Regions from separate parts of the Shewanella sp. VK101 genome, predicted to be linked through region 1. Evidence: predicted binding sites of a transcription regulator. Region 1 holds the regulator's gene; each other region holds the start of a gene.

Region 1 (5,966 bases):
ACAGAGTGACAAGGGCCGTATCTTCATTGACGACGACGAGCTGACCCTGGATCCCATGCACCTGCGAGCCCGTAAAGGCATAGGCTACCTGCCACAGGAAGCCAGTATTTTCCGCAAGCTGTCGGTGCATGACAACATCATGGCCGTGCTGCAAACCCGCAAAGAACTCAACAGCGACGAGCGCGAGGAACAGCTCGAACAACTGCTGGAAGAATTCCATATTACCCACATACGTGACAGCCTGGGAATGTCCCTCTCCGGCGGTGAACGCCGCCGAGTGGAAATCGCCCGGGCATTGGCCGCCAATCCACAGTTCATTCTGCTGGATGAGCCATTCGCCGGTGTGGATCCCATCTCAGTTATCGATATCAAGAAAATCATCGAACAGCTTAAGTCCCGCGGTTTGGGAGTGCTGATCACAGACCACAATGTTCGCGAAACACTCGACGTTTGTGAGCGAGCCTACATAGTCAGCCATGGGCAGTTGATCGCCGAGGGCACACCCGCTGAAATCTTGGACAACCAGCAAGTGCGCGCTGTGTACTTAGGCGAACAATTCAGGCTATAGTTAGGATCATGTCATCCGGTGGCAATTCCGGGTATTATAGTTTGTTATTATTGAATTTTTTCCTTGAAAAATAACGAGTAGGGATTAGCGGTATAATGAAAGCGTCACTCCAGCTCAAACTGGGTCAACAGTTGACCATGACACCTCAGTTGCAACAGGCTATTCGCCTGCTGCAACTGTCGTCCCTTGAGCTGCAGCAAGAAATCCAGGAAGCCTTGGAAGCCAACCCTCTGTTGGAAATGGCCGAGGACAACCAGGATGACGCTATCGACGACAACCACAAGGAAAACGACGCCGGCGAGTTGAGCGCCAAGCAGGAAGATGGTTCCACGGTAGAAACCTCAGAGGCATTGAACAATGAGTCTATGCCGGATGAATTACCTATGGATACCACCTGGGACGAAGTCTTTACCGCCGCCAGTGCCTCCGGGCCGGCCATGGGCCGTGAAGATGATATGCCCTTCCAGGGGGAAACCAGCGAAGGGCTCTATGAACATCTGGAATGGCAGAAGAACCTGACCCCGTTTTCCGATACCGACGACGCCATTGCCACCGCCATTATTGATGCCATCGACGAGCAGGGCTATCTGACCCAGAGCACAGAGGAGATCCTCGAAGCCATGGGCAACCCTGAGATTGAGCTCGATGAAGTCGAGGCAGTACTCAAGCGGATCCAGCACTTCGATCCTGTCGGCATCGCCTCCAGAGATCTGCGCGAATGCCTGCTGATCCAGTTGCAACAGTTCAACGCAGACACCCCGCATCTGGCCGACGCCCGCTTGTTGATTGACGAACATCTGGATCTCATTGCCGCCCGCGACTTCCGCACCCTGATGCGCAAGACCAAGCTCAAGGAAGATCAGCTGCGTGACGCCATCAACCTTATCCAGAGTCTCAATCCCCGCCCCGGCTTGCTGGTGCAGCCGATGGACGAGGAATATGTGATCCCTGATGTCAGTGTCTGGAAGAAAAACGGCCGCTGGGTAGTAGAACTCAACCCGGACTGTATGCCCAAACTCGGGATCAATCAGCAGTATGCTGCTATGGCTCGTAGCGCCCGCAGTCAATCAGACAGCCAGTTTATTCGAGGTCATCTTCAGGAAGCCAAATGGTTTATCAAGAGCCTGGAGAGCCGCAACGACACCCTGCTCAAGGTGGCCAACTGTATAGTGCAGTTCCAGCAGGGATTTTTTGAATATGGTGAAGAGGCCATGAAACCCATGGTGCTCAACGATATTGCCGAAGCGGTCGAGATGCATGAATCGACCATATCCAGGGTCACCACTCAAAAGTATATGCATACACCCAGGGGAATATTTGAATTGAAGTACTTCTTCTCCAGCCATGTCGGCACCGAAGATGGCGGAGAATGCTCTTCCACGGCGATCAGGGCTTTTATCAAGAAGCTCGTGGCAGCGGAAAACCAGAAGAAGCCTTTGAGCGACAGCAAGATGGCGCAACTTCTGGCAGAACAGGGAATCAACGTTGCAAGACGCACCATAGCCAAGTATCGCGAGGCTATGATGATACCACCGTCGAACCAGCGTAAGAGTTTATAAATCCACAGTTGGAAATTGGAGGAATCTTTCTATGCAAATCAACCTGACAGGACATCATATCGAGATCACCGACTCACTGCGTGACTACGTGGAAAGTAAGTTTTCTAAACTTGAACGCCATTTCGAACAGATCAATAATGTGCACGTTGTGCTCAATGTACAAAAACTGCAACAGATAGCCGAAGCCAAGATCCACCTCACAGGCGGCGAAGTCTATGCAACTTCTGAACATGCCGACATGTATGCCGCCATCGACGTTCTGATTGATAAATTGGATCGTCAGGTCATTAAACACAAAGAAAAGCTGACAAAACACTAACGATGGAACTGAGTACCATCCTGCGGCCGGAGTGCACTACCTGTGCCACTCCGGGCAGTAAGAAAAAGGTACTGGAGCTGATTAGCGATCTCGCTAGCGCCCAGTACCCCACCCTTTCCTCTCAAGCGATTTTTGAAAGCCTTTTGGCCCGCGAAAAGATGGGGAGCACAGGTATAGGTAATGGTATTGCGATTCCGCATGGCAGACTACCGGACATTACAGAGCCGATTGCCGTGTTGGTCAAATGCGAAGAGCCTATCGCCTTCGATGCCATAGACAACCAGCCGGTGGACATACTGTTCGCCCTCCTGGTGCCCGCAGATCAATGTCAGCAACACCTGAGTACCCTATCCGCCATGGCTGAAAAGCTCAGCGATAAGGCGATACTCAAGCAGTTGCGAAAATCCAGCGACGAAACAGAACTCTATCAGGTGATCACAGGATGAAACTCGCCATAGTCTCAGGCCGCTCCGGTTCCGGAAAATCCGTTGCCCTCAGGGTACTCGAAGACCTGGGTTACTACTGTGTGGATAATCTCCCCCTGCCCATGATTGGCAGCCTGTTGGAAAACCTCCGTGGCAGCAATGATCTGGTCGCCATCAGCATAGATGTGCGCAATATGCCGGATCAGGAAAAGGTGCTGGAACAACAGTTGGCGGCCTTGCCGGAAAACACCCAACTGACCAGTTTCTTTCTCAACGCCTCGGATAAGGTGCTGCTGAAGCGCTACAGCGAAACCCGCAGACTGCACCCCCTGTCCAAGAGCAAAGTCTCACTACAGGACGCCATCAAGCTCGAAGGCAAGCTGCTGGAACCCATGTCGAAACTGGTGGATCACTACATAGACACCTCGGCGCTGAACATCTATGAACTCAGTGACACAGTGCGGGAAATTCTGCTTGGCAGTGTCGATAAAGAACTGGTGATCAACTTCGAGTCGTTCGGCTTTAAGCATGGTATGCCCCAGGAAGCCGACTTCATGTTTGATGTGCGCTTTCTGCCCAACCCCCACTGGGAGCCGGCGCTCAGGCCACTGACCGGGCTGGATGAACCTGTGCAGGAGTTTCTCAGCCGCCAGCCACTGGTGAACAAGTTTATCTGGCAGATAGAAAATCTGTTGGAAACCTGGCTGCCGCACCTGGAACGCAACAACCGCAGTTACCTCACCATAGCCATAGGCTGCACCGGCGGCCAGCATAGATCTGTCTATGTCGCTGAGCAGCTCGCCAAGCGTTTTGGCAACAGCAAACACAAGGTACAGGCCCGTCACCGGGAGCTGAATAATGGCAAAGGTTGAGCGGGAAGTCACCATAGTCAATAAGCTGGGCCTGCATGCCCGCGCCGCCACTAAGCTGGCGGTGCTGGCCAGCGAGTTCGAAGCCGATATCACCCTGATCCAAGGCGAGAAAAAAGCCTCGGCCGCCAGTGTGCTTGGGCTCTTGATGCTGGAAACCGGTCAAGGCAAGAGTATTCGCCTCATCGCCGAAGGCCCGGATGCCGAACCCGCGATGGACGCTATCTGCGCCCTGATCAACGCCCGTTTCGACGAAGCCAGCTAAAGCCTTAGCGCTGCACTCTTTGTTTCTATAACACCCCTGTCTTGAGGTAACATATCCTCGCTTTGCATCACAGGGGGAACTGCATGCCAATAGAAGCGCTCGACCAAGAGCTGACAGAACAACGTCTTACTCAACTAAACCAAGCTCTTAGCAGTGGTATGTTCGTGCATGTGCGCGACATGCTGCAGCGAATGACGGCTTCGGATATCGCCTTTATTCTCGAATCTTCACCGCCGCGTACCCGTCAGGTACTCTGGCAACTGGTGGATCAGGAGCAGAGCGGCGAGATCCTCGAAGAGCTGGGTGAAGATATGAAAGACCAGCTGATCAGCCTGATGAGTCCTGAGTGTTTGGCACGAGCGACCGCGGGTATGGATACCGATGATCTGGCCTACGTGCTGCGAAGCCTGCCGGATACACTCTACAAACAGGTACTGCACTCCATGAGTGCCCAAGACAGGGCCAGGGTCGAACAGGCGCTCTCTTATCCGGAAGACAGCGCCGGTAGTCTGATGAACACAGATACCGTGACCCTGAGGCCTGACGTCAATGTCGATGTGGTGCTGCGTTATCTGCGCCAAAGGGGCGAGCTGCCCGAAGCCACAGATACCCTCTACGTGGTAGATAGACGCGATATTTTGCTCGGTGGCGTCAAGCTCTCCACCCTACTGACCTGTAACCCCACCGCCGGGATCCGCAGCATAATGGATCCCGAGCTTGAGAGTATTCCCGTCACCATGCCGGACAATGAAGTGGCCCAACTGTTTGAGCGTCACGACTGGGTTTCGGCGCCAGTGGTCGACAGCGAAGGCCATCTGCTTGGGCGGATCACCATTGATGATGTTGTGGACGTTATCCGCGAAGATGCCGAACACTCCATGATGGGTATGGCGGGGATGGACGATGATGAAGACACCTTCGGCCCCGTGTTCAAGAGCGCCTTTCGCCGCTCTTTATGGTTGACCTTCAACCTGTTTGCCGCCCTGCTGGCCGCCTCGGTCAGCAATATGTTTGAAGGCACGCTGGAAAAATTTGCCACCATAGCAATTCTGATGACCATAGTGCCCAGCATGGGCGGCGTTGCCGGCAACCAGACACTGGCGCTGGTGATCCGCGGTATCGCCCTCGGCCACATAGGCCAGAGCAACTCCCGCTGGCTTATCGGCAAGGAATTAGCCATCGGCTTTCTCAATGGCCTGTTGTGGTCGGCGCTGGTATTCACTGCCGTGTGGATCTGGAAAGGCGATCTGGCACTCGGCGCCCTTATTGGCGGCGCCATGTTGATCAATATGACGGTAGCCGGTCTCGCAGGGGCCAGTATTCCGCTGATCCTGAAAAAGCTCAATGTAGATCCTGCGCTGGCCGGCGGCATGGTGCTGACGACTGTGACGGATGTAATAGGCCTGTTCGCCTTCCTGGGATTGGCGACTCTCGTTTTAATGAGCTGAGGCTCAGGTTCTAATGGGCTGAAGGCTTGCTGAAGCTCTGGCCTTGACGCATTGCAGAAATAGCAGAGGGCGACCAGGTTCGTCCTCTGACTGTGGAAGATAGCGGGTCAGTCTTTAAGCCAGTGCACCTTGGGCTCATCCTGTTCACAGAAGACAGAGACACACTCATTGCGGCTCACCAGCAGATATTCCTGCAACTTGAGATTGGCGCTGGCCATAAAGCCGCTGCGTTCGGCCTCCTGGCGATACCAACCACCGTTGGAGATACGAAACAACCAGCCATTGGAGAGGCTGCACTCGGTCCAGAACTCCATCAGATCGCCTTCATCCAGCATCCGAAAGCCAACCACAGAGTCAAAGTGCACCAATGCCCGGCTGCCCTCAACACTCAGTTCGATATCCAAGCCCTGACTGTCATAACAAAGGCGGATAAATCTCACCTCGTCGCCGAGATAATCTGTCGCTATCGGTAAGCCTTTGGTTTCGAGCATGCTCCCCCTGGCAAGGACATAA
Region 2 (5,966 bases), 1.1 Mb from region 1:
GCTGATCGCGACCACAGCTCTGGCCGCAGAGTCTTGTCCCGGAGATACCAGCATAGGGATCGGCAGTGAAGGGGGCAGCGATCTGGGCACCAAGCTGCTGACCTATGTGAAATTAGACCCTATGGAAGTCGCCAAACTGGCCTATGAAGGTTATGGCCGTGGCGGTTGCATGTATGGGGTTTTCGATGCCCTGGTGAAGGCCTTGGCGGCCAAAGGGCATGAGGATGCCTGTAAATTCGCCGCTATCCCAACTAACCTGGCGGCCTATGGTGGCGGCGGTATCGCAGGTTGGGGAACCCTGTGTGGTTGCTTGAATGCGGCGGCCATGGCGGTCAACGTCCTGGGCGGGGTCGACCGCACTGCGGTGATCCGCTCCGTGTACCGTTACTATGAACACACAGCCATGCCGAGAAATGATGAAGCCTTCCTCAAGGCGATTGGCGCACCGACCCGTAAAGACAATGCCGGTGAGCTACTGACCGCAGATAAGATAGGCCAGTCGGTTGCCAATTCCATTCTCTGTCACACCTCGGTGACCCACTGGTCGAAAGCGAGCAAGTACGGCTCCAGTCATCAGGCGAAATTGGAGCGCTGCGCTCAGCTGACGGCCGAGATTGCCTATGTCACCACTGACTTCCTCAATAAGTCGCTGGACAATGCCCTGGACGCTGAAATTGTGGCAGCAGGCAATGCCGAGTGTAGTGGTTGTCACAGCAGCACCAAACGTGAACCGGACACTTACATAGGTGCCGATGTCAATTCACAGATGGAATGTCAGAGCTGCCACAGCGCCCATGATGTCGGCGCCGGTTTGACCGGGGTTCACGAAGGTGCGGTCTGCAGCGATTGTCACTAGGAGGCTGTTATGAAACATAAGAGTTTGATAGTAGCGTCTTTGCTGTTGTGCCTGGGGGGTTGTGACTGGTGGGATGACGATGATGACCCTGTGCTTCCGCCGGATCCTGAACCGGAGCAGTCTGTGTCCATTAATGAAGCCGAAAGCCTCAAGGTGGCACTGAGCGCCGTGGATCCTCAAAGCCAGGCACTGACCTTTAGCCTGACTACGGCGGAGGGCAAACCCGTCAAGGATGCCGGCAGCAACTATCTGGTGATGTACCTCAAGATGCCGGCAGAGCAGGTATCGGCCTTCTCCATGCCTTGGCATAAGGGGGTGCGTTTCGAATGCAGCGAAACCGTCGACACCTGTGCTGGCACCATGGAAGCGCTGGAGACAGAAGGCCAATATCGCTTTACTCCAGAAGGGCTTGAGGAGTTGAACCAGACAGAGGGTGAACTCAAGTTGGCGGTGATACTCACAGGGGCCAAGGCCCAGAGTGCTCCTGAGCTTGTCGGTGCTCCCTGAGTGGGTTGAGTTTTATAGCCTTAAAATAGTAGCGCCCCGGGATTGCTCCCGGGGCGCTTTTCTTGTTATCCGATGGCTTGACTCATCGGTTGATTGCAGGGCAATTAGAGGCTGTAGTACAGCTCAAATTCGACTGGGTGAGTGGTGCGGCTGACACGCTCGGCCTCGGCTTGTTTCAGCTTGAGGTAAGAGTCGATAAAGTCATCGCTGAACACACCGCCGCGGGTCAGGAACTCACGGTCTGCATCCAGAGCCGCCAGGGCGACTTCCAGAGATTCGGCCACAGTCGGGATTTCCGCTGCTTCTTCGGCCGGCAGATCGTACAGATCCTTGTCCATGGCATCACCAGGGTGGATCTTGTTCTGGATACCGTCCAGACCGGCCATCAGCAGTGCTGCGAAGGCCAGATAAGGGTTGGCCATAGGATCCGGGAAGCGGGTCTCGATACGGCGAGCCTTAGGACTTGGTACCACAGGGATACGGATAGAAGCCGAGCGGTTACGGGCAGAATAAGCCAGCATCACAGGGGCTTCAAAGTGTGGCACCAAACGCTTGTAGGAGTTGGTGCTTGGGTTGGTGAAAGCGTTCAGGGCTCGGGCGTGCTTGATGATACCACCGATATAGTACAGGGCAGTTTCAGACAGGCCGCCGTACTTGTCACCGGCAAACAGGTTGGTGCCGTCTTTGGCCAGTGACTGGTGTACGTGCATGCCGCTGCCGTTGTCGCCAACTATCGGCTTGGGCATAAAGGTGGCTGTCTTGCCGTAGGCATGAGCCATGTTGTGAATCACGTACTTAAGTACCTGGATTTCATCGGCCTTGTTGGTCAGAGTGTTGAAGCGAGTGGCGATCTCGTTCTGACCCGCGGTAGCAACCTCGTGGTGGTGAGCTTCCACAACCTGGCCCATCTCTTCCAGCACCAGACACATGGCACTACGCAAATCCTGTGAAGAATCCACAGGCGCAACCGGGAAGTAGCCGCCCTTAACGAATGGACGGTGACCTGTGTTGCCATCTTCATAGCTGGTACCTGAGTTCCAGGCTGCTTCTTTGGCATCGATTTTGACGAAGGTGCCGCTCATGTCGGTACCGAAACGTACGTCATCAAACAGGAAGAACTCTGGCTCAGGACCGATCAGCACAGTGTCGGCGATGCCGGTAGAACGCATGTACTCTTCGGCTTTTTTGGCGATAGAGCGAGGGTCACGGTCGTAACCCTGCATGGTGCCGGGCTCGAGGATGTCGCAGCGGATCAGCGCTGTGGTTTCTTCGGTGAAAGGATCCAGTACAAAGCTGCTTGGATCTGGCATCAGCACCATGTCAGATTCGTTGATCCCTTTCCAACCGGCGATAGATGAACCATCGAACATTTTGCCGTCTTCAAAGAAATCAGCATCTACCTGATGAGTCGGGATAGATACATGCTGTTCCTTACCTTTGGTATCGGTAAAGCGTAAATCAACAAACTTAACTTCCAACTCTTGCAGCTGTTGTAAAACTGATTCGACTGACATTATCAAGCCTCCGGTAGGGTAAAGGGGGTGCCCTTTGTCAACTCTTAGTATGTAGCGTCTGGCGCCTTGTTGGTCTCTATTAAGCCAGACTCATGCCAAGATGCTAAGATGTTGAAAATAAAGGGAGTGGTAAAATCGAGGGCTGGCGAGACAAGCGGGTTTGCACTATCATGGTGCATTGAGTGTTCCAAAAAGGTGCGTTCACCATAATGGTGCGTGCGCTGAATAAGCCGGATATTCATAGGTGTCTAAAAAATAATCCTGTGCGATAGCCCCTCGCTAGAGTAGAATGGCACGCTTTTTAAAGCAACCATCCGGGGAAATTGTGCTCCCCGACACGATGGCAGCCCAGGTTTTATAAGGCCTGGAAGGCAATCGCCAAGCAGTCATAAAGCGGTTGTACCATTCAATTTATATTGCTGCATCCCACAGAACAGAGATCGTAAGAGGCAAAACTGTGTTAGAGAATTTACGTAACATCGCCATCATAGCGCACGTTGACCACGGTAAGACTACCCTGGTAGACAAGCTGTTGGCACAGTCAGGAACCCTGGCAACCCGCGGAGAAGCCACCGAGCGGGTGATGGACTCCAACGATCTGGAGAAAGAACGTGGGATCACTATTCTGGCGAAAAACACCGCCATTAAGTGGAACGACTATCGGATTAACATTGTAGATACCCCAGGACACGCCGACTTCGGTGGCGAAGTAGAACGGGTTCTGTCTATGGTTGACTCTGTACTGCTGCTGGTTGATGCGCAGGACGGCCCAATGCCACAGACTCGCTTCGTGACCAAGAAGGCATTCGCCCAAGGTCTTAAGCCTATTGTGGTGATCAACAAGATTGACCGTCCGGGTGCCCGCCCTGATTGGGTTATCGATCAGGTATTTGACCTGTTTGACAACCTGGGGGCCACCGACGAGCAGCTGGACTTCCCAGTGGTTTATGCCTCTGCACTGAACGGTTTTGCCAGCCTGGATCCTCAGGACAACAGTGAAGATATGACCCCACTGTTCCAAACTATCGTTGAAAAAGTATCTCCACCGGATGCCGACGCCGAAGGCGCATTCCAGATGCAGATCTCTCAGCTGGACTACAACAGCTATGTAGGGGTTATCGGTGTGGGTCGTATCAAGCGTGGTAGCGTCAAGACCAACCAACAGGTCACTATTGTCGGTGCCGACGGCAAGAGCCGTAACGGTAAAATCGGTCAGGTGCTGGGCTACATGGGCCTGGAACGCCACGAAGTGGACAGTGCCAATGCCGGTGATATCGTTGCTATCACAGGTCTGGGCGAGCTGAAGATCTCCGACACCATCTGTGCTGTTGGTCATGCCGAAGCATTGCCACCTCTGTCTGTTGATGAACCAACCATGACTATGACCTTCCAGGTCAACACCTCTCCTTTCGCGGGTAAAGAAGGTAAGTACGTGACTTCACGTAACATCCTTGAGCGTCTGCAACAGGAACTGGTACACAACGTGGCTCTGCGTGTGGAAGAAACCGAGAGTCCGGATCGTTTCCGCGTATCCGGCCGTGGTGAACTGCACCTGTCTATCCTGATCGAAAACATGCGTCGTGAAGGTTATGAGCTGGCGGTTTCCCGTCCTGAAGTGATCATCAAAGAGATCGACGGCGAGAAGTGCGAGCCATACGAGCAGCTGACTGTGGACGTGGAAGAAGAACATCAGGGCGGCGTTATCGAGAAGCTGGGTACCCGTAAGGCCGACATGCGCGACATGCAGCCTGACGGCAAGGGCCGTGTACGTATTGACTTCATGATCCCAAGCCGTGGCTTGATCGGTTTCCAGACCGAGTTTATGACAGCGACTTCAGGTACAGGTCTGCTGTATCACACCTTCGACCACTATGGTCCTTACAAGGGTGGCGATATCGGCCAGCGTAGCAACGGGGTATTGATCTCCAACGCCACAGGTAAGGCTTTGACCTTCGCGCTGTTTGGTCTGCAGGATCGCGGTCGTCTGATGATTGGCCACGCCGCCGAAGTTTACGAAGGCCAGGTAGTGGGTATCCACAGCCGCTCCAACGACCTGACAGTAAACTGCCTCAAGGGCAAGCAGCTGACCAACATGCGTGCCTCTGGTACCGACGAAGCTCAGGTACTGACTCCGCATATCCAGATGACCCTGGAACAGGCGCTGGAATTCATCGATGATGATGAACTGGTTGAAGTCACGCCCAAGAGCATCCGTGTGCGTAAGCGTCATCTGACTGAAAATGACCGCAAGCGCGCCAGCCGTGGCTAAGCCATAGGCGAACAGTAAAAAACCCGGCATGACCGTAATGCCGATCAGTTAAGACAGATCGCTTGACGATCTCACTGAAAGGATCAAAATCCGATGACCCCATGTCATCGGATTTTTTTATGCAACTTTCAGAAGCTTTGGCGCGTACTCATATCAATCGTCTTACCGAATTCACCTGTCTGGCCGATGTACTTGAGCCTGAGTTAATTCAGTCCTGCCTTGATTCACATGGTGTTGCCAGTTTAAGACGACGTAAGTTACCTATGGATGCCATGATTTGGGCGGTGATTGGTATGGCTCTGTTCAGAGGTGAGTCCGTCCGCTCTCTCATCAATAAGCTTGATATCGTCTTACCGCAAGAGGTGGATTACGTTGCGCGCAGTGCTGTCACGCAAGCGCGCAAACGGCTGGGCTCTGATGTTGTTCGGGATGTGTTTAAACGAAGTGCCAAGACCTGGCATGAAAGAGCAGAGCATCCGCATTGGTGTGGGCTTAACCTCTATGGGGTCGATGGTGTCGTGTGGCGAACACCTGATAGCGAGCAAAACAATCAGGCCTTTGCCAAAACTGCCAACGCTTCTGGTGATGCTGCCTATCCTCAAATTCGCATGGTTTGCATGATGGAGTTAAGCAGCCACCTGGTATTGAACAGTGCCTTTGATTCTGTTGCTGTCAGTGAAATGAATTTAGCAGCCGAACTAATATCAAGCATCCCCAATAACAGCCTGACGCTGTTTGATAGAGGCTTTTATTCGTTAGGGCTTTTGCACGCCTGGCAACAGGCTCAACCGAACAGCCACTGGCTGCTGCCGTTGAAGAA
Region 3 (5,966 bases), 660 kb from region 1:
GGCCAAAGTGGATGGTGAGCTGGTGTGTTCAGCCGAAATCATGTGTGCCCGCAGAGAGATTAGCAAGTGATAGATAAATTAGCTTTCGTTCACCCCGAAGCCAAGATAGGTAAAAATGTCACTATCGGCCCCTGGAGCTACATAGGGGCGGATGTGGAGATCGGCGATGACTGCTGGATCAGTTCCCACGTGGTTATCAAGGGACCCAGCATCATTGGCAAGGGCAACCGGATTTTCCAGTTTGCCTCCGTTGGTGAAGATTGCCAGGACAAGAAATATGCCGGTGAACCTACCCGGCTTATCATGGGTGATAACAATATCATCCGTGAATCTGTCACCATTCACCGCGGTACGGTGCAGGACAACAGCGAGACCCGTATCGGCTCCAATAACCTGTTTATGGCCTATGTACATATCGCCCACGACTGCGTGGTGGGCGACAATGTGATCATGGCCAACAACGCCTCTATTGCCGGTCATTGCCATGTGGGTGACTGGGCTATTCTCGGCGGTATGACAGGGGTGCACCAGTTTGTGCACATAGGTGCCCATGCCTTTACTGCAGGTTGCTCTTTGGTGCTGCAGGACGTGCCTCCTTTCGTGATGGCCTCTGGCCAGGCGGCCATTCCCCGTGGTCTGAATATGGAAGGCATGAAGCGCCGCGGTTTTGCCAAAGAGACCCAGCAAGCGCTGCGCCGGGCCTACAAGACCCTGTACCGCAGCAGCCTGACTCTGGAAGAGGCCGTTGCCGCCATGGCTGAAGACGCCGCAAAAGAGCCGCAGGTACAAGCATTTGTTGATTTTGTGACCTCCTCGAATCGAGGAATTATTCGCTGACACAGTGAGAACGAATGACACAAAATAGAAAGTTAGTCTTTGCAATGGTCGCCGGAGAAATCTCCGGCGATATTTTAGGTGCCGGCCTGATGAAAGCATTGCAACAGCGCTATCCGGACGCCCGTTTTATCGGTATCGGTGGCCCCCGCATGGAAGCTCTCGGATTCGAGTCGCTGTTTGCCATGGAAGAGTTGGCCGTGATGGGAATTGCCGAGGTGCTCTCCCGCCTGCCCAGATTGCTGAAGATACGCTCGAGTCTGGTCAAACAGATAACCGCGCTGCAGCCGGATTGCTTTATCGGTATAGATGCCCCGGACTTCAATATCGGCCTGGAGCTCAAGCTCAAGGCGCACGGGATCAAGACGGTGCATTATGTCAGCCCGTCGGTCTGGGCCTGGCGCCCTAAGCGGATCTTCAAAATCGCCCGCGCTACCAACATGGTGCTGTCACTGCTGCCGTTTGAAAAAGCCTTCTACGACAAGCATCAGGTGCCTTGCACCTTCGTCGGTCACACTCTGGCCGATGAGATCCCGATGGAGAATGACAAGCGTCTTGCCAGAGAAGCACTCGGCTTGAAAGTCGAAGCCGAATATCTGGCTATCCTGCCGGGTTCCCGTGGTGGTGAGCTGAAGATGTTGGCCCAACCCTTTGTGGAGGCGGCCAGGCTGCTGAAACAGCGCTATCCGGATCTCAAGTTTATTACCCCCTTGGTGAATGAAAAACGCCGCGAGCAGTTTCTTGCCGCACTGGAAACCTATGCGCCGGATCTGGAAATTCATATGACGGAAGGGCGCTCTCGGGAAGTGATGGCTGCCAGCGATACCATCTTGTTGGCATCGGGCACCGCCACGCTGGAAGCCATGTTGGTCAAGCGCCCCATGGTGGTTGGCTATCGGGTCAGCCCTATCACTTACCGTATTGCCAAGCGGATGATGCAGATAAACCACTTCTCTTTGCCCAATTTGTTGGCCGGAAGGGAGTTGGTGCCGGAGCTTATCCAAGACGATTGCACTGCCGAGCGGATAGCCGAAGAGGTGGGTAAATTGCTGGATAAAGATAACCGGCCGTTGCTGGCCGAGTTTACTAAGCTGCACAGCCTGCTGGCCTGCAACGCCAGTGAAAAGGCGGCCCAGGCGGTTGTGGCCTTGCTCGATAAAAAAGCCGAGGAAAGATGACAGTCTATAAGCAACTCTCGGAAGCCGAAGCGCAGCTTTTGTGCCAGGGGCTGGTCGCTGGGGTAGATGAAGTGGGGCGTGGCCCCTTGGTCGGCGATGTGGTCACCGCGGCGGTGATCCTGGATCCCGCCAATCCAATTAGCGGCCTTAATGATTCCAAGAAGCTCAGCGAAAAGAAACGCGATGCCCTCTATGAAGAGATCCTGGCCAAGGCGCTGGCGGTCTCAGTCGGTCGAGCCAGCCCGGCGGAAATCGATGAGCTCAACATACTGCATGCCACCATGTTGGCGATGCAGCGCGCCGTGGCGGGCTTGAACGTGCGTCCCGAGAAAGTCTTGGTAGATGGTAATCGGACCCCGGATTTTGGCCTGCCTTCAGCCGCGGTGGTTAAGGGCGATGGCTTGATCCCTGTCATCAGCGCCGCCTCTATCATAGCCAAGGTCACCCGCGACCGGGAGATGGCCGAGCTTGACAGTCGCCACCCTGAGTATGGTTTTGCTGCCCATAAGGGCTACCCCACCAAGGCGCATTTCGAAGCCTTGAGTCAACACGGTGTCTTGCCTGAGCACAGACGCAGCTTCCGGCCGGTACGCGAATGGCTGGAGCAGCATTCATAAGCCGTACTGAAACCTAAAGATGCAACCAAAAGGGCAGCAGCGGCTGCCCTTTTTTGTGGCTCTGACATGGCGTAATCACAACGGCTATACCTGCGTTGTTGCCAAAACGTCAGCTTCGTTTCCCAAAACCGTGCTTGGCTTACCCCTTTGAATTGGTAAATTTCTGCCCCACATCTGCAATATGTGATCTGCTGATGTAGACGTCAAGTTTATGAAAGTGTTAAATAATGTCTCTTTTTGGTTGCCTGTCGCAATTAATCTATACCGCGCACTGGATCGGGTAACCACAGCTGTACCGTGGTGGCGGTAGAGGAATATTTTGCATTGGAGGCAGTAGCATGGAGCATTCTTTACCTTATGATCCCGTTCATAAGGAGCGTTTTTGGCGTTCAGCGGTGGCGGATATTCGGCCCGAGACTGAGCTTTTTCGTGAGCTCATCCCCAGGCTCCCCATTGATACCAAACAACAACTCTCTTCGGCAGGTTCCTGTTTTGCCCAGCACATAGGAAATTGGCTGGAACAGCATAACTACTCTTATCTGCGCAGTGAGCTAAACCCAGATGTGACATCCAGTTTTGCCTTTGGCAACCTGTATAACGCCCGTGCTTTGTTGCAATGGTTTATCAAGGGGGAACAGGAACTTGCTCAGTACAGCATCTATTTTGATGAAGAAAACCAACGCTATTACGACTTACTGCTGCCGACAAGCAAGGAAGGCTACTCCTCCCGGGAGGCATTGCTCGAATATCGTCGCAAGGTCGTGGCCGAAACCAAACGCCATATTGCCGCAAGTAGCAGCTTTATTTTCACTCTGGGGCTGATTGAAACCTGGGTCGATCCCAATGGGGTTTGTTATCCCTTCTGTCCTGGAGTCAAACTGGGCGAGTTTGACCCTGATTGTTACCGGCTCAAGGTCTTTGATTACGAAGAGGTCTACATCGATCTCGACCGGCTGTTGCAGCAACTCAAGTGCATCAATCCAAAGCTGAAATTGATATTGACTGTATCTCCTGTGCCCCTCACAGCCACGGCCACTGAAGAACATGTGTTGGTGGCCAATGGTCATTCCAAGTCTGTTTTACGGGCCGTCGCCGGCAGCTTCTGCAAGGATGTCGCCGATGCCAGTTACTTTCCCTCCTATGAGTTGATCACTACCTCCTTGCCTGCGGATTTCCGGTTTCTGGACAACAGGCGCACAGTTTCCAAAGAGGGGGTCGGCTATGTGATGCGTCACTGGTCCAAGGCGTTGGCCTGCGAGGAAAACCTGGTTGCCAATCACCTTGAAGCCGATTGTGACGAAGAGTTGCTGGATGCCTTGCAAAGAACCGCCACAGGTGCCAAGGTCACGGCCGATACCCTGACACTGATTGGCGACAGCCATATGGGGAAACTGGCCAAGGCGTTTGAACATCTGGGGCAAGCTTTCTGCGGTGGCATGGTGATGAATGGCTCGGGATTTGCCCAGCATAAATTTGTACTGAGTCCGGAGAGTGACATCATGGTACCGCTGGAGAGTGCCGATTCGAGAAAGCTCTGGCAGCCGATCCTGGCCAACCTGGATGCTTTGGTAAAATCGGAGAAACTCGCAGACTCTGTTGTCTTGACCAATATAGGGCTACAGACGCACCAGACAGTTTCCATGTTTATTGAATGGATGCGGAATTCCAGAGCCGAAAAACTCAAGGATATTGAACTCAGCGACTATGTCGACTTCTTCAATGAACAGATGCAGGAGCAGATGACCATAGTGTTCAGGCTCAAAGAGCAGGGGCACAGAGTTGTGGTGATCTCAGATACCCCGTTCGTTGAGTATTTTGAAGAGTCCAAGTCAATGGCACCATTTGTGCTGGCTTATATGGATGCCATGGAATATGTCTGGGATCAGATGGGGGTTGAGTTCCTGCACGCCGCCCGTCATTTCAACGAAACCATAACCGATCCTTTGGCCTATGCTTCAGAGCTGGTTTATGCCGATGGCCAACATGATTGGTTCCATGGTGGAGCGCCTTACTACGATTGGCTGGCGCGACAAATTAACGCCCTTCTGTAACTTCTTAACCCGGGCGCTGTCATTGATGGCGCCCCCAATCCATGGTTTGTCTCGCTGCTGATTTAACCGCTGCTTCGCAATACATTGTCCCTTGACCTGCCATGTCATGGCTTGCTGCCTTTGTGCAGTGTATATGCCGTTTAGCTTGGCAGTAGTGCAATGCCAATCCCGCCATTTATACAACTTTTATACAAACCCTGCGGATATTTACACCCCGTTTTTATACCGGTTTTCATAAGCTTTGACCCTGAAATTAAAGTCTTTTTCAGGAGATATTCACTATGGCTGTTATGGAGTGGGCCGCTTTACTGCTGGCCTTGGGATTATTTGGCTATCTGTTTTTTGCCCTGATGCATCCAGAGGATTTCTGACTATGTTGACTATGGAATCCTTAGGTTTGCCGGCGATTTTTCTAGGGCTCTTGTTGGCGGTATCCCTATTGTTGGCAAAGCCGTTGGCGCTATTGATCCTGCATCAAAAGCTTTTCAAACGCGAGGCGGCGCTATGGTCCGGGATGACCGCGGTATTTGAGGAGATGAACTGGCGCCAATATGCGGCGGCGCTCTTGTGTTTCAACGCCCTTGGCGCCCTGTGCCTGATGCTTATCCTGCTGTTGCAGCAACACCTGCCGCTTAACCCGCAAAACCTGCCGGGGATGGATTGGCAACTGGCGTTCAACACCTCAATCAGCTTTGTGACCAACACCAATTGGCAGGCCTATTCGGGCGAAACCAGTCTCAGTTATTTCAGCCAGATGGCGGGGCTGACGGTGCAGAACTTCTGCTCGGCCGCCACGGGTATGGTGGTGGCCTTTGCCATTATCAGAGCCTTGACAACCAAGGGGCAGACTATGCTCGGCAACGCCTGGTTGGATTTGCTGAGGGTGAACCTCTATCTGCTGTTGCCTCTGGCCTTGTTGATCTCCCTGTTGTTGGTGCAGCAGGGCGTCATTCAGAATCTTGCCGCTTATCTGCCGGTGACCGGGTTGGAAGGGCAACAACAGCTGTTGCCCATGGGGCCGGTAGCATCCCAGGAAGCGATTAAGATGCTGGGTACCAATGGCGGCGGTTTCTTTGGCGCCAATTCGGCGCACCCCTTTGAAAATCCCACGGCGCTGAGCAATCTGCTGCAGATGCTGAGTATTTTCCTGTTGCCCTGCAGCTTGGTTATCGCCTTTGGTCTCTGCGCCGGGGATTGGCGCCAGGGGGCGAGTATTCTGGGGTGTATGGCATTGGTGTTTGTGGTGGCCTTCCTATGGATAAATCACTCTGAGCTGCAACTGCAGC

What was found. The regulator sigma-54, encoded in region 1, starts transcription at its own class of promoters, with help from an activator protein. The targets are predictions, from matches to a motif close to GTTGGCACGNNNNTNGNNT.
Region 2: glnA (glutamate--ammonia ligase) is a predicted target of sigma-54. The motif match lies at 2,959-2,977, and genes of this name have one in related genera.
Region 3: ACSHSR_RS06430 (GSCFA domain-containing protein) is a predicted target of sigma-54. The motif match lies at 2,727-2,745, and genes of this name have one in related genera.

What each region holds. Positions count from the first base shown of each region.
Region 1 covers NZ_CM151402.1:763,375-769,340, reverse strand. Annotated here, with positions in the region: gene lptB (LPS export ABC transporter ATP-binding protein) at 1-568, shown strand, start outside; gene ACSHSR_RS03475 (RNA polymerase factor sigma-54) at 664-2,127, shown strand; gene hpf (ribosome hibernation promoting factor) at 2,159-2,446, shown strand; gene ptsN (PTS IIA-like nitrogen regulatory protein PtsN) at 2,449-2,892, shown strand; gene rapZ (RNase adapter RapZ) at 2,889-3,743, shown strand; gene ACSHSR_RS03455 (HPr family phosphocarrier protein) at 3,730-4,005, shown strand; gene mgtE (magnesium transporter) at 4,089-5,453, shown strand; gene ACSHSR_RS03445 (hypothetical protein) at 5,561-5,944, opposite strand.
Region 2 covers NZ_CM151402.1:4,608,466-4,614,431, reverse strand. Annotated here, with positions in the region: gene ACSHSR_RS20490 (C-GCAxxG-C-C family (seleno)protein) at 1-856, shown strand, start outside; gene ACSHSR_RS20485 (hypothetical protein) at 866-1,363, shown strand; gene glnA (glutamate--ammonia ligase) at 1,468-2,877, opposite strand; gene typA (translational GTPase TypA) at 3,335-5,146, shown strand; gene ACSHSR_RS20470 (IS4 family transposase) at 5,266-5,966, shown strand, end outside.
Region 3 covers NZ_CM151402.1:1,425,050-1,431,015, forward strand. Annotated here, with positions in the region: gene fabZ (3-hydroxyacyl-ACP dehydratase FabZ) at 1-70, shown strand, start outside; gene lpxA (acyl-ACP--UDP-N-acetylglucosamine O-acyltransferase) at 67-837, shown strand; gene lpxB (lipid-A-disaccharide synthase) at 852-2,012, shown strand; gene rnhB (ribonuclease HII) at 2,009-2,629, shown strand; gene ACSHSR_RS06430 (GSCFA domain-containing protein) at 2,968-4,680, shown strand; gene kdpF (K(+)-transporting ATPase subunit F) at 4,962-5,051, shown strand; gene kdpA (potassium-transporting ATPase subunit KdpA) at 5,054-5,966, shown strand, end outside.